Regions from separate parts of the Brevibacillus agri genome, predicted to be linked through region 2. Evidence: riboswitches for the same ligand, from Rfam matches in the RefSeq annotation. Region 2 holds a riboswitch; the other holds the start of a gene.

Region 1 (4,381 bases), 1.1 Mb from region 2:
ATTTCCCCGTGATGCACGGTAAAGCTGACCCGGTCGAGCAGCGTCTGTTTTTCCCGAACCGTCAAGTTCTCCACCTGCAAAAGCGGCCCCCGCTCCAGATCGACGCGCTCGCTCAGCTCCCGCAGCTCGCGTCCGACCATCAGCCGGGCCAGATCGTCCACATTCGTCTCGTCGCGCGCTACCGTGCCCGTCACCTTGCCGCCGCGCAACACCGTGATCCGATCTGCGACCTCCATCACTTCCTGCAGCTTGTGCGTAATCAAAATGACGCTCTTCCCGCTCTCCGCCAGATTGCGGATCGTCTGCAACAGCTCGCGAACTTCAAGCGGCGTCAGCACGGCAGTCGGCTCGTCCAGCACGATGATGTCCGCTCCCTGGTACAGCACCTTGAGAATTTCCACACGCTGCTGCTCGCCGATGGAGCAGTTGGACACTCTAGCCTGTGCATCTATCGGAATCCGGTACTGCTCGCTTAGTGCGCGGACCTTTTCCACGGCGTCCTTCCGGCGGAAAAATCCGGCCTGCTGCGGCTCGTAGCCGATCACGATATTTTCCGCCACGCTAAACTCGCCAAACAGCATGAAGTGCTGGTGCACCATCCCGATCCCGCTGCGAATGGCGTCCTGCGGCCCGCGAAAAGCGACAGGCTTGCCGCCTAGCACGATCTCGCCGGACGTAGGCTGCTCCATGCCGTACAGCATCCTCATCAGCGTCGTCTTGCCCGCGCCGTTTTCCCCGACGATGGCGTGGACTTCTCCCGCAGCAAGCGAAAACGAGACCTTGTCGTTTGCAATAAAATCTCCGTATTTCTTGGTCATGGCCCGCATTTCCAAACGATCGGTCATCCTTGCTCCTCCTTCTTTGCGCCTAGCCTTTCTCTTCCTTGCCTCTGCTCCTTGCCTTGCATATAAGGAAGACCGACTACACAGTTGTAGTCGGTCACAATCATGCACTGTGCGCTAGCTGTTAAAACGAGTCTGGCACTTTGCGGGTACCAGCGATGATCTCCTCGCTGATCGCTTTTACTTTGTCCACGACTTCCTGGCCAATAAAAGCGTTCAGAGGCGTCTGGCTCTCGTGCGTCACATACGTTACGCCTACGCCTTTTTCTTTCAAGCCGTAAGTGACGACGCCCGGCTTGAACGAGCCTTCTACGAACGACTTCACGGTTTCATACGCAGCGGCATCTGTCCCTTTGAGCTGGGACAACACGATGTGCTCAGGGTCGATCGTGGTGCGGTCAACGTCCTGTCCCGATGTATAGAAGCCTTTTTCCTTCGCGGCCTCGAACACGCCGAGGTCGCCTACTGCTGCCGCTCCGTTGATGAAGTCGGCGCCTTTGGATGCTTGCAGCAGCGCCAGCTCCTTCGCTTTTGCCGGGTCAGAGAAGCTTCCTACGTAGTTCACCAGGAACTCCGCGTTTGGATTGGTTGCTTTCAAGCCTTCCTGGAAGCCGCCTGTCCATTTTTTCAACAGCGGAATATCCATGGCGACAACCATGCCGACCTTGTTTGTCTTCGTGGCAAGACCTGCCGCAGCGCCCATCAGGTAAGCCGCTTCCTGCTCGCGGAAGGTAACGCTGCGCACGTTTGGCAAATCTACTACGGTATCAATAATCGCGAAGTTGCGGTCAGGATTTTCGGCTGCCACTTTTTTCAGCGCGTCTTCCGCTTCAAAAGAAGAAGTGATAATCAGATCGTAGTTTTCCGCTACCGCAACGCGCAAATTTTCTTCGATGGCGCCGTGGTCAGTAGACTCGATGCTTTTTACTTCTGCGCCAAATTCCTGTCCTGCTTTTTTCGCGCCTTCGTCCATTTGCTGGAAGAACGGGTTTACCCCGATTTTTTCCGGCAAAATCAGCGCAATGCGCTTCTTCGCCGCGCCTTCTTGCCCTGCCGCTTCTTCCTTTGGCTTGTCAGCAGGCGCATTTCCGCCAGCCGAACAGCCCGCAGCCAAAACAGCAAAAGTGGTGAATGCTAACAACAACTTCTTCATGGTGTCTTCCGCTCCCATCCGAACGTTCTACGTTTTTTCTGTATCCTACTACGTAATGTACGGCTTTTTTCCGAAAAAATCAATACTAAACACGAATATTTTGCAATAAAAATATTTTATCGTTCGTGTATTACCCCTCCTGACAACAAAAAAACTCTTCCCGAAGGAAGAGTTTGCGTCCGAAGCCGTCCTCTTCCTCATCTGTCAAAACCCCGGTACAGGTTTTGCAGGAATTGGCACCTTTCTGTCCATGTCACGCATGTCCAGTGGTTGCCGGGCTTCATCGGGCCAGTCCCTCCGCCGCTCTCGATAAGGAGATAAAAACTATCAAGTTACAATGCATTCATTCTAGCAGAACAAACTGAAAAAGCAATTGTTTTTTCAGACTGTTCTCGCCAATTTTACACTTTGGCGCCTATTGTCTGTGAAACGTTTCCTGCAGCCGATGCGACAGATTGTTCAGTTCCCCCAGCTCTTCGGTAATTTCCCGCACCTTTTGATGCTGGTTTTCCGCTGTGGCGAAAAGCTCCTCCAGATTGGCGACCGACTGCTCGGTGACAGCGGTAATGGTCGACATTTCCATCGCCACTTCGCCCGAGCGCATTTTTACCCGGTTCATGCTGGAGCCGACCTGCTCCGCTGCCTGCAGGAAGGCCATCATGCCGGAGCGCACCGCCTCGATCGACGCCACTGTTTTCACAGCCAGCTCCTGGCCTTTTGCCACCGAAGCTTCCCCATTGCTGATCTGCTGTACAGCGTTCTCGCTTTCCTGATGGAGCGATTTGAGAATCTCGGTAATTTCCTGTGTAGCGGTTGCGCTCTGCTCCGCCAGCTTGCGCACCTCGTCTGCCACCACGGCGAAGCCGCGGCCGTGCTCGCCTGCACGCGCCGACTCGATGGCGGCGTTTAGCGCAAGCAGGTTCGTTTGCGTCGCAATCTGGTTGATGGCTCCTACGATTTCCTCGACCCGATTGGCCTGGCGGTTGAGCTGGTGAATCGTCGACGCTGCCACGTTGACGGCAGAAACGATCTGTTCCATTTGCTGCGACAGCTCTTTCATCATGTCGACGCTTTCTTTCAGGCGGCGGTTGTTCTGGTCGGACTCGCTCTTCATCGCGTTCGTCTGCGTGGTGACCGCCACGATCTCCTGGTCGATCGACTGCACCTCTTCCTCGATCTTCACTGTCGAGTTCGCCTGCGACTCCATGCCCGTCGCCACTTCCTTGAAGGCGATCATCATTTCATCCGTATTGCGTTTCGTTCCTTCGGCATGCTCGTGTACGTGCTCTGTCGTACGGTCGATCTGCTCGGTCATCTGTTGGATATGGACGAGCATCTCTCCCAGGCGACGCTCTTTTTCTTCCGCTTCCTGGCGGGCGATGTTTGCCTTCTGCAAGGACGCTTGTCCCGCCAGACAGAGGTACGTCACCGCTCCCATCATCATCAGAATCGCCATGATGCGTAGCACCAGATTCAGCTCGGTGAAATCGCCGCTGAAAATCTCGTACGATCCTGTGTAAAATCCGACCAGCGTCACGATGATTTGCGCAATTCCGGCTGTCACTACGAGCTTCCAATCCAGGTAAGCCGCGAGAAAACCCATGACCACAAAAGCGAGAAACGTAACTTCTGGATACGTCGTGAAATGATCGAACGAAATCGCGTAAAACATAAGTCCGATCGCTACCAGATAACGAATGACATGGCTGTCTCTTTTGATGAAGTAAAAAGGCGAAACAATAAGGGTGACCAGCAATCCGAGGGACGTCACTTTCCAGAAATTAGCGTCGACTTGATAGGCAATGAGTCCCGCCATCCACAGATGGTTCCATAGGATAAAAATCATAAAGCCTTCTTTGTCCGTTAATGTGTTGCGAACCAATTGAATCATAGTTGCCCCCCTTTTCCCTGCTACTTATGTATCGGATTCTTTTTCCATTATATCGCGCTCAGATTGACTAATTTGTGAAAAAAGTGAGAACAGCCAAAACCAGTGACGAATAGGCTACTATCATACCCCTTATTTTAAGACATCTGGAAAGGAACTAAGAACCGTGGAAGAACAACGCAATCTTTTGCCAGCCACCGTGCTGACGCGGACGATCCAACGTCCGAATACCACGATTTATTACCCGCAACTGGCGGGGCTAGCCAATCAGCAAGCAGAAAAAGACATCAACCGCGCCATTTTGCAAACGGTCCAAGGATTGATTCACGAACAGCAACGGGTACAAGTACCGGGAAATACCCAAATGCAAGGAAGCTACGAAATCAAAACGAACGAGCGCGGCATTTTCAGCGTCACCATGAGCAATTACGCGTACACTCCGCAAATGGCCCACGGCATGACCTTCCTCGGGTCGGTGACGGCAAACATCCATACAGG
Region 2 (4,381 bases):
GATGTCTCGGAAAAAGACATCACAAAACGGGAGGCTGTGGCAGAGAGCAAAATCGTCATGAAGCCGGAAACGCTCGCCCGCATTCGCGAAGGACGGGTAGAGAAAGGGGATGTGCTGGCAGTCGCACAGGTAGCGGGCGTCATGGCAGCGAAAAAGACGTGGGAAATCATCCCGATGTGCCATCCGCTTCCTTTGACCGGGATCGACATTCGCTTCGCTTTTGAAAACGAGACGACGCTTGCCCTGGAAGCATGTGTGCGGACGACGGGAAAAACGGGCGTGGAAATGGAAGCTTTGACGGCTGTCAGTGTCGCAGCTCTTACGGTGTACGATATGTGCAAGGCGATGGACAAAGGCATGGTAATCGGTCCGACTTGCTTGGTGAGCAAAACAGGCGGGAAAAGCGGCGATTTTCGTCGGGGAGAGAACTAAACCATGAAACAGAAATGGCAATCCTATCCGAGCAGCATTCGTCTTCTGGCGATTGCTGCGATCATTTTTTCTACCGGAATGGCTTGTATTTGGCCGCTTGTCACCATCTATATCCACGATTATTTAGGGAAGCCGCTGACCGTAGCGGGCTTTTTGCTGTTATTGAACCAGGGGGCTTTTTTGATCGGCAGCATCGCAGGTGGCATGCTGTTCGACCGTTGGGGGAAAATGCGCACGATCGTTTTTGCCTCGATCGGCGTCATTCTGATTTCCGTCGGGCTTGGCGTCACGCATGACTTTACGCTGTACACGATCTTGTTGTTGCTGAACGGGCTGTTTTACGGCACGCTCTCTCCGGTGATGAATGCACTCGCTGTCGTGCTGTGGCCGGAAGGCGGGCGCAAAGGGATCAACATGATCTACGTCGCGCTCAACGCCGGGGTGGCGGCTGGCTCTGCCCTCGGCGGCTTGCTGGCGAGCATTTCGTTTGCCTGGACGTTTTTTGGCAACGCGATCTCGCAAGTCATCGTGCTCGTCATGTTCGTGCTCATTTTGCCTCGGCAGCTCAAGGCAGTTGCAGAGCGGGGCTATCGGGCGGAGCAAGCCAATACCGCAGGCACTCCCGCCGCTGCTGTCCAAAGCGCTGCCAAGCCGAAGCCAGTTGAGGCGCTTTCGCCGCTACAGCAACTGCCGACGAAAAAAGTGGCGTGGGGCGCCCTACTGCTCTTGTGCAGCGGGCTGTTAATCAGTTGGATTGTCTACGTCCAGTGGACGACGGTGTTGTCGACCTACATGCAATCGTTGGGCATTTCCTTGCGTCAGTACAGCTTGCTCTGGACGATCAACGGCGGCCTGATTTTGTTCGGCCAGCCGCTGATCGCCTGGGTCATTGGCCGCTTCGCCCGCACGCTGCGAGCGCAGATGCTGCTCGGCTCCTACGTGTTCGTGCTGTCGATGCTGATTTTGTCGCAGACGACCTCCTACGCCGGCTTTGTCGCCGGGATGTTCATCATGACGCTTGGAGAAATGCTCGTCTGGCCGGCCGTGCCTGCCGTGGCAGCAGAGTTTACGCCACAGGGGCGAGAAGGCTTCATCCAAGGGCTGATCTCCGGCACAGGCTCTGCGGGACGCATGCTCGGCCCATTGCTCGGAGCGGTCATTTTCCAGCATTTTCAGGCACAAGGACTTTTGTACATCATGGCGGGGCTGGCGCTAATGTCTGTCGCGTTTTTCGCCCTGCACAGCTCGTTTCAAGGTCGCACCCGAAAAGTGCCAGCCGCGACCGTAGAAAAGATGTAGCCAGGAAAAATTCGCGGGCCTCGCGAAGCGTCTTGACACGTTCGGAGCCCGCAATGTAGTATGAAGAAGATTAAAAACAGTATATTCCGTGTGATTTACTTATGAAGAGAGGCGGAGGGACTGGCCCTATGAAGCCCGGCAGCGGATCTGCGCGCTTGCGCGTTGCAGATGCTGTGCCAATTCCAGCAGGATAATTCCTGACAGATAAGGACGTGACCAAGCTGATCTCCCCCTTTTTCTGTACGGAAAGAGGGGGTTTTTGCTGTACATTGGCCTAAAAAGAAAGGAACTGAAGACAGATGCGCATCCAACCTTCCGACATGATTGATCGGCTCCCGACCCAGTTTTTTGCGACATTGGTGGCAAAAGTAAACAAAGTCATCGCTTGTGGGCATGACGTCATTAATCTGGGCCAAGGAAACCCGGACCTGCCTACGCCGCCGCACATTGTGGAAGAGCTGAAGGCACAGGCAGAAAATCCGCTGCATCACAAATACCCGCCATTTTCCGGCCGACTGGAGCTGAAGCAGGCAGTCGCGCACTGGTACAAGCAACAATTTGACGTGGACCTCGACCCGGAGGAAGAGGTGGCGATCCTGTTCGGAAGCAAAACCGGCCTCGTGGAAATTTGCCAGGTGCTGATGAACGCAGGCGATGTGGCACTCGTACCGGACCCTGGCTACCCGGATTACTGGTCCGGCGTAGCGGTCGTAAACGGCCGGATGTCGATGATGCCGCTGACGGCCGAAAATCAGTTTTTGCCTGACTACAGCAAAATCCCGCAAGCCGATTTGGACCGCGCCAAGCTGATGTTTTTGAACTATCCGAATAACCCGACAGCGGTGAACGCCCCGTTTGAATTTTACGAGGAAACCGTCCAGTTTGCGCGCAAGCACGAGATCGTCGTCTGCCACGACTTCGCGTACGGCGCGATCAGCTACGACGGCAAAAAGCCTGTCAGCTTCATGCAGGTGCCGGGGGCAAAAGAGGTGGGCGTGGAGTTTTACACGTTGTCCAAAACGTACAATATGGCCGGCTGGCGCGTAGGCGCGATGGTCGGCAACCGCGAGCTGGTAAGGCTCATCAATCTGATTCAGGACCATTACTTCGTCAGCCTGTTTGGAGCGGTCCAAATGGCCGCAGCCAAAGCGATGACAGACTCGCAGCAGTGCGTCCGCGATCTGGTAGCCGTCTACGAAGGCCGCCGCAATGCGCTGTTCTCCAATCTGCACCGCATCGGCTGGCAGGCCCCGCCATCGCAAGGCTCGTTTTTCGCCTGGCTCCCCGTCCCGGCTGGCTTTACTTCGGTGGAGTTCTCGGATTTGCTGCTGGAAAAAGCACATGTAGTCGTCGCACCAGGCGTCGGCTTCGGCCCAAGCGGCGAAGGCTACGTTCGCGCCGCCCTGCTGTCGGACGAACAACGCCTGGCCGAAGCGGTTCAGCGGATCGAACAGTTGGGGCTTTTTGCGAAAACGAAGTAAGTAGGAGAGCGGGTGACCACACTTCCTGGGGGTGGGGAGTGTGGTTTTGTTTTTGGGGGCTGCGTTGCGTGAGACTGCCGGGGGTGCGTTGGTCGGTTGCTCGCGTATCTCAGGATCATCCATGTTTCCCCATGTTGACCTGCGCTTGTCTGCGTTGCCCCCTTGCCCGCGCCGTCCACTGCCCACGCTTTATCACCTGCTTGTCAATCCATTACCAGTCGAACCCCCCTCCCGCACCATAAGACGTGCAGTAGTAATAAAAATCATTCTCATCGTTGACAGATAATGATTTTCATTATACGATGTTAATGATAATTGATCTCATCAGGAGCGGGAGGGTACTATGCGCTATCAGATTAACGGTTACACTGACATGTACACGGTGATCGCCAACGAGCGGAAGATCGGTGGAGCCATTGAAGCAGCTCAAGTTCGACTGCGCACAGGAGAGGTTTTCACCAATGTGGTTCTCACTCGTTTGGAAATGTCAGGTGCGCATTTTTGCTCGATCGGCTTCGTGACAGAAGAAGGCAAGCGGCTGATTGTGCATGTGGACGACATCAGCATGATCGCAGACGCGCGCCACGTCAATGTATGTGAGCTTGCCAATGAATGCATGCGGGCTGAAAAGTGCGCAGAGCGCCTGAAACGCCTGAAGCGTCTCTGTGAACTGAACGAAGGAAGCTGTACGCCTACCTTCCAGGAAGAAGCGCTGCTTTTGGCAGAAGACATCGGGCTGGAGGAAGCGCGTTCTTATGTGGATTTGTCCTTCCTGCCGCAAGTGGAAAAAAAGCGGGTTGTCCGCATCGCGTAGAGTGTTCCCATCGAATTACATATTCGCCCCTTTCCCTTTTACAGCGGAGAGGGGCTTTTTGCGTCTGGTAGGCGGCGGTGCTGCAAAAAACGGATGAAGCTGGTCACCGGATAAGGCAAGAGGTCATCCTGACGATAGACGAGGCAAATATGTCTGCGGTTGACGTAGCCAGGCAGCTCGCGAATGACCAGCTCGCCCGTTTCGCCTTCGCGCACGACGCTGCGATAGGGGAGGATGCTGACGCCCATATTGTGCTTCGTCGCTTCCTTGATCGTCTCGATCGCCCCAAGCTCCATGCGCACTTGCCAGCGCAACTGGTTTTCCTGGGCCCAGCGTTCGGCCAGCTCGCGGGAGG

The links. Region 2 has a riboswitch for S-adenosylmethionine ahead of BA6348_RS09980 (pyridoxal phosphate-dependent aminotransferase). Riboswitches for the same ligand answer to the same signal wherever they lie in the genome.
Region 1: another riboswitch for S-adenosylmethionine. It lies ahead of BA6348_RS04475 (BMP family lipoprotein); the one in region 2 lies ahead of BA6348_RS09980 (pyridoxal phosphate-dependent aminotransferase).

The regions. Positions count from the first base shown of each region.
Region 1 covers NZ_CP026363.1:880,146-884,526, reverse strand. Annotated here, with positions in the region: gene BA6348_RS04480 (ABC transporter ATP-binding protein) at 1-845, opposite strand, end outside; gene BA6348_RS04475 (BMP family lipoprotein) at 967-1,995, opposite strand; SAM riboswitch class I at 2,190-2,311, opposite strand; gene BA6348_RS04470 (methyl-accepting chemotaxis protein) at 2,411-3,886, opposite strand; gene BA6348_RS04465 (DUF3298 and DUF4163 domain-containing protein) at 4,050-4,381, shown strand, end outside.
Region 2 covers NZ_CP026363.1:2,013,352-2,017,732, forward strand. Annotated here, with positions in the region: gene moaC (cyclic pyranopterin monophosphate synthase MoaC) at 1-432, shown strand, start outside; gene BA6348_RS09975 (MFS transporter) at 436-1,731, shown strand; SAM riboswitch class I at 1,828-1,942, shown strand; gene BA6348_RS09980 (pyridoxal phosphate-dependent aminotransferase) at 2,031-3,212, shown strand; gene BA6348_RS09985 (hypothetical protein) at 3,556-4,026, shown strand; gene BA6348_RS09990 (LysR family transcriptional regulator substrate-binding protein) at 4,065-4,381, opposite strand, start outside.